2 regions of the Euzebya rosea genome follow, and region 2 is predicted to be linked to the other one. Evidence: riboswitches for the same ligand, from Rfam matches in the RefSeq annotation. Region 2 holds a riboswitch; the other holds the start of a gene.
The links. A riboswitch is a leader RNA that binds a small molecule or an ion and turns the genes downstream of it on or off. The one in region 2 is predicted to bind cobalamin.
Positions count from the first base shown of each region.

Region 1: it holds a riboswitch for cobalamin, as region 2 does, so the genes downstream of both, CUC05_RS06415 (ABC transporter substrate-binding protein) here and CUC05_RS09250 ((2Fe-2S)-binding protein) in region 2, are expected to answer to the same signal.

Region 1 covers NZ_PGDQ01000004.1:280,078-283,280, reverse strand. Annotated here, with positions in the region: gene CUC05_RS06420 (iron ABC transporter permease) at 1-67, opposite strand, end outside; gene CUC05_RS06415 (ABC transporter substrate-binding protein) at 64-1,458, opposite strand; cobalamin riboswitch at 1,533-1,748, opposite strand; gene CUC05_RS06410 (copper resistance CopC family protein) at 1,795-2,460, shown strand; gene bfr (bacterioferritin) at 2,462-2,938, opposite strand; gene CUC05_RS06400 ((2Fe-2S)-binding protein) at 2,979-3,203, opposite strand, start outside.
Region 2 covers NZ_PGDQ01000006.1:37,131-40,333, reverse strand. Annotated here, with positions in the region: gene CUC05_RS09255 (cobyrinic acid a,c-diamide synthase CobB) at 1-506, opposite strand, end outside; gene CUC05_RS09250 ((2Fe-2S)-binding protein) at 503-1,279, opposite strand; cobalamin riboswitch at 1,333-1,526, opposite strand; gene CUC05_RS09245 (hypothetical protein) at 1,609-1,869, shown strand; gene CUC05_RS24630 (glycosyltransferase 87 family protein) at 1,897-3,203, opposite strand, start outside.

The DNA.
Region 1 (3,203 bases), on a different contig from region 2:
GGCGTGTGGCCGGGTCGAGCGCGGGGGCGGTCGCCGAGATGGCATCGGTGACGGGGTCGGGGGTCATCCCGCTGCGCCGGCCTCGGCGCCGTCACCTGCCTGGGACCCGAGCAGCCCGTAGAACCGGGGCTCGTGGTCGGGCAGCAGGTCGGGGTGCAGGATCGCGACCACGTCGGCCAGGACCAGGTCGGGGCGGACGGCACCCTCCTCGTAGAACCGGTTGCCGCCGGTCGGACCGAGGTCGGCGTCGTTGGCCCACACGTTGTCGGGGAACGCCGCGAACAGGCCGAGCCGCTCGTCGTCGGCGACGAACTGCTCGGGGGTGACCGCGACCGAGCCGGCGGACAACCACACGTCGGCATCCTGGCCACGTTCGAGCACGGTCTCGAGGTCCAGCGGGAGGGTCGAGCCGGGCTCGTCGGCGAACACGTAGGCCCCACCGGCGGCGGCGATCAGCGACGCGGTGTAGGACTCGCCGCCGGAGGCGAACCACGTGCCCGCGAACGGGTCGTTGGTCAGCACCGTGGGACGGTCGTCCTCGGCGACGTCGGCGGCAAGCGCGACGAGCTCGTCCCAGTCAGCGGCGACACCGTCGAAGACGTCCACGACGGCCGCCTCCTCGTTGAGGAGCATCGCCTCGAGCTTCATCCACTCGGCGCGACCGAGGGGGTCGACCTCCAGGTAGGAGGCGTTGGGGACGACCGGCACGTCGAGCGCGGCGAACGGCTCGGTCGGGTCGGCCCCGGAGAAGCCGGCGCTGACCATGATCACGTCGGGTTCGGCGGCGGCAAGGGTCTCGAGGTCAGGGGAGGTCTGATTGCCGACCTCGACGATGTCGCCGGCCTCGGCGGCCTCGACGACGGACTGGGTGGAGGCGTACTGCAGGCCGCCGTGGCCGACCAGGACGTCGGTGCGTCCGATGAGGTCGAAGCCCTGGAGGAAGGTGGTGGAGTACGTCACGGCGCGTTGCACGGGGACGTCGACGACGATGTCGGCCCGGACGTCCTCGGGGAGGGTCGTGCCGCACTGCACGAGCGCGACGGTCAGCGGCACGGCGTCGGCGCTGTCGTTGGGGCGGTCGATCGTGACCAGCTTGACGTTGCCGTCGTAGGTGGCGCGGATGCCCTTGGCGACGTCGAAGGCGACCTTGTCGGGGAACCAGTCGAGGTCCTGCAGGTCCTCGGTGGCGCAGCCGTCGGTGAGGTTGGCCTCCGGCGGTGTGATGTCACCGTCGGCCCCGTCCTCGGTGGCGCCGTCGTCGCTGGCCCCGTCGTCGGTGGCCCCGTCGTCGGCAGCCTCGCCATCGGTCATGGCCGCCTCCTCGGCGTCATCGCCGTCGGTTGCGCCGTCGGTGGCTTCGGTGTCCTCGCCCTCGCTGGAGGGCGGCTCGTTGCTGGTGTCGCGACCCGACGGGTCGGCGGCGCACGCAGCCAGGACAACAACGAGCAGAACGAACATGGCTGCGCCTCGCAGCCTGACAGTGAACGGGGAGACCAACGTCGTCCCCTCCTTTCCGTACCTCGCGGAATCGTGGGTGCTCGGTGCGGGTGGCCGGTCTCCTGGCTTCCGGGTCGTCGGCCGCATGGGCCGTGCGCGAACACCTCGCCCTTCCCAGCACGCGGCCAGTGGGACTGCCAAATGAGGCGTTCGCTCCCCCGGTCACAGTGGCGAGGACCGCGCCGGTATCACACCGGACTTCCCGAGCACCACCGCAGGTGAGCGGCGTCACCGTACCCGTCGGTCATCGGAGGGACAAACGGCGACCACCACCCCCGCCGACCTACGCTGCGTCCCATGCGTTCGACGTTCCTCCTCGCCGCCCTGCTCGTGGTCCTCCAGGCGCTCCCCGCCAGCGCCCACACCGAGCTGGACACGACCGTGCCCGCCGCCGACAGCGAGGTCCTCGACCCGCCGTCGGAGGTCGTGCTGGACTTCACCGCAGCGCTGCTGCCCGACAGCGAGCCGGCCGTCCGGGTGATCGATCCCAACGGCGACGACCTCGTCGCCGCACCGCCCACCCTCGAGGGCGCCACCGTCACCGTGCCCCTCAACCTGGCGGTGACCCCGGGCCCGCATCGCGTCGACTGGGCGATCACCGCCGCCGACGGGGACGATCAGACGGGCAGCTTCACCTTCGTCTTCGCCCCACCTGCCGACGTCGCCACACCGCCGGGTGCGGTGGTCCCCACCGAGTCAGCCCCGACCGAGGCAGTCCCGACCGAGTCGGCGGACTCCGCGACGGGACCGGCAGACCCCACCCCCTCGCCCGCCGAGGCCACTGACCCAGGGCCCGCACCCGAGGCGAGCGAGCCCACGGCGACGCCGTCAGCGGTTCCAGGGGATCCCGAGGCCGCGTCGACGACGACCCGTGCACTCGTCGTCGTGGCGGCTTTCTTCGCCGTCCTCGGCGTGGGCGCGGTGATGCTCGCCCGCGCCCGCCGGGACGGCAGCGAGGAGTGACCTACTCGCCGTGGAGCTGTCCGGCCAGGTAGTTCTCGATGCCGATCCGCTCGATCGCGTCGAGCTGCGACTCGAACCAGTCGGCGTGGGTCTCCTCGTCGCGGACCATCTCCTCGAACACCGCGGCGGAGCCGTGGTCACCGAGGTCGTGGCACTCCTTGGCGGCGGCGTTGAACGTCGCGACGGCCAGCTTCTCGCTCTCCAGCGCCAGCGACAGCATCTCCTGGGCGTTCTCGCCGACGGTGATGGCGTTGAGGCGCTGCACGTTGGGGTGCCCGTCGAACATCAGGATCCGCTCGATCAGCTCGTCGGCGTCCTTCATCTCGTCGATGGAGTAGTCGTAGAACCGCTTGCCGAGCTTCGGGAAGCCCCAGCTCTCCAGCATCTTGGCGTGCAGGAAGTAGGTGTTCGTGACGGTGAGCTCGAAGGTGAGCGCGTCGTTGAAGAGCTCGACGATGCGAGGGCTGACCGGTTGCATTGGTGAGGTCCTTCTGGAGGCGGGTGGCGGCCGGAGTATGTCAGACGCGGACGGCGTCGACAGCCCTCGCCCCGACGGTGTCACGGGACAGCAGCTGGGCGTGCACCGGCTCGCCCGCGGGGGCGTCGTCGCAGGCCAGCTCGGTCACCAGCGACGGGCAGCTGCCGCACACCATGTTCCGCAGCGTGGGGACGCAGCCGCCGCACGCGGTACCGGCCCCGGTCAGGGCGGCGACCTGCCGGACGGAGGTGCATCCCTCCGCGAC
Region 2 (3,203 bases):
ATCGCCTGCCGCAGCAGGTCGGCGTGCCCGGGCGAGCCGACACGGTTGAGGACCACACCAGCGAGGCGGGTGCCCGGGTCGAAGGTGGCGAAACCATGCACGATCGCCGCGGCGGAGCGGGCCATGGCACCGGCGTCGACCACCAGCAGGACCGGCGCACCGAGGAGGCGTGCAACATGGGCGGTGGACGCCGTCAGCTCGGTCGGGGACTTGCCGTCGAACAGGCCCATGACCCCTTCGACGACGGTGATGTCGGCGCCGGTCGCGCCGTGTCGCGCGAGCGGGGCGATCAGGTCAGCCCCGCTGAGCCACACGTCGAGGTTGCGGGCCGGCCGGCCGGTGGCGATCGAGTGGTAGCTCGGGTCGATGTAGTCGGGACCGACCTTGCTGCCCTGCACGACGTGACCGGCGGCTCGGAGCGCCGCCATCAGGCCGGTGGCGACGGAGGTCTTGCCGACCCCGGAGGCGGTGCCGGCGACGACGACGGTCGGCACGGGGGCGTTCATGCGTGGGACCCGGCACGCTGCATGACCGAGGCGATGGACTTGGCGCGCCACTCCTCCGTCGGGGTCAGCGGGCAACCGGTGCACAGCTCGTAGCGTTCGCAGCGGTAGGCCAGGCAGCACGAGCTCCGGCGCCACGCCAGGCCAACCGCACCCCCGGCCTCGATGCGCTCGAAGGTCGGTGTGCCCCACAGCGGCGGGTCGGCTGCCTCGAGCAGGAGCGCGCTGCCGTGTGCGGCGGCCTCGGCGTCACCGGCGGCGTCGTGGGCGTGACCGGCGGTGGTGGCCAGGGCGTCGGCCAGCTGTCCCCACATCGCCCGCTTCCCGAGCTTGCCGACCCGGCGGAGGCGCTCGACGACGGGCCGGTAGTGCTCGACGGCGCGCGGGGCGGCCGTGTCCGGCGTGTCGAGGGTCGCGTCGGTGACGGCGATGCCGTTGAACCAGCCGCGGGCGCTTCGGCGCAGCCACAGGTCCTCGACGGCGTAGGCAACCGCGACGCCGTGCTGGTGCACGGGGGCGCCGGCCAGCAACGCCAGCGGCGAGGCGAAGCGGCTGGCGAGGAACGCCGTGGCGACGTCGGCCAGCCCCTCGTAGTCGGGGGCCATCTCGCGGACCCTCCGGGCCAGCCGGGTCTCCTCGACGAGGGTGGTGAAGGGGAACCAGGTGCCGTGGTGGTCGACCTCGGTCGGTGGACGGCCGAGCATGACGGGCATCCACGACGTGGCGCAGTCGGACAGCACGGTGGCCACGGCAGGGTGGTCGGTGGTGTGGGTCATCGGGCGGTCGAGCGGCGGCGCCGCACGGCCCTCCTCTCCGTCGGTCGCGGATGGTCGGGCTCTGCGCTGCAGCCGGTCTCCTGGCTGCCAGATCGACGCGTCGTCGCCGGCCTTCCCGGACACGAGGTCCAGTGGTCAGTTGGCGGGACGCTCCCTGGTCACAGTTGCGACGACAGCGCCGGATTCTCACCGGCTTCCCGTGCACTGCAGCATTCGAGCGACGCGCACCGTAGCACGGCCGTCGTCGACGCCACGACCGCGGCCCGGGCGCGCCGACGGGTCGAGGAGGCGTAGCGTCCGGCACAGCCGATCAACCGACGGAGGCCCCGATGACTGTTTCCCGCCACGCGACGAGGCTGCTGCTCGTCGTTGCCGTACCGCTGCTCCTGGCCGCCTCGTGCGAGGCCACCCGGGACCTCGAGGGGGTCCGCGCGGTCGATCCGGACAGCGCCGTGATCATCCGCAACGCCGACGCCTACCCCAACATCTCCATCCTGTGCGTGGAGGGCACCGGCATCTTCACCACGACCCGCGAGGCCGCCCCCGTCGTGATCCCCGATTCCGACGTGTGCGTCTCCGACCCCGAGTGAGGTGGCGGTGGACGGTCGACCGTTCGCTCACCGACCGGATCCGGGCAGCTGGGGAGATTCCGGCTGTGACCACCGCACTGCCGCCACGGTCAGCGCGATCATGACGGTGAACAACGCCCAGGACAGGGGCAGCCAGTAGTCAACGAAGTTGGGCCAGATGCCCCATCCGATCGTGGCGGCTGCGCCAGTTCCGCCGACCACGGCCAGACGCTGCCAGGCGGGGGTTCGGTCGCGGCTGCCGATGCCGAGTGCCCACAGTGCAGCGAAGGTCAGGACGAACTGCGGGGAGTAGATCCGGTTGCCGAGCATGAAGGCCAGCGGTGCCAGCAGCGCCCATCCGAGGACGCGGTCCGGGCGTCGCCACGCAGCCACCGCGGGGCCGATGACCACGACGAGCAGCACCGCTGTCGGGACCCAGGCGACGGACGGGTCGAGGCCGTCGACGCCGACCCACGGGCGGTCCGGCCGAGGCGCGAACCCCAGCAGGTGCAAGGGCAGGAACGGGAGGGACTCCGCGGTCAGCTCCCGTATCGCATGGAACCGGTAGGCGTCCACTACTGCACCGCGCTGTTCCGCGGTCAGCAGGAACGGGACGTGGGGCAGGAGGAATCCGGCAGCGGTCGCTGCCGCGAACCACGTGGCCAGCCGTCGTCGCCCCGCCCGCCACCACCCGATTGCCAGGACCACAGCCGCCAGCCCCGGCGTCCATTTGGCGGCCGCGCCGAGACCGAGCAGCAGTCCCGATGCACTCCCAGCCCGACGCGCGTCGGCCTCCTCCTCCCGTCGCTCGTCGAGGCCTGCGGCAACCGCGAGTCCGGCGACGAGGAACGCGGTGGGGAGGGCGTCGTAGCGGATCAGCACGAACAGGGTGATGGTCGGCCAGAGCGTCATCGTGGCGACCGCCCACGGCTGCACCCGTCGAGCCAGCACGACGACCGTGCCTGTCCACAGCGCCGCCAGCAGCACCCCGACCGCCACCCCGAACCCGATCGGCAGCGCCCGGTCGAGCAGCGTCGCCAAGCCGAAGACGATGACACCGAGCGGCGGGTACTCCGCGGGTTGGTCCACGGGTAGACCGCCCGTGTCGATCAGCGCCACACCCTGCCGTTGGTAGACCTGCAGGTCGGAGTCGTCGGGGCCACCGACAAGGACCTGCACGATGAGGAGGCCGAGCAGCAGCGCCGCGGACGCCATGACCACCGTGGCAGGGCGAAGGCCGACCCTGCCTGATCGGCGGACCCGGTGGTCGGCGACGACCACGGCCGCCAACGGGAGGGCGACGGCCAGACCGGCGGTGACCACCGACCAGTACGGTCCGGCGCTCTGCCCCTCCC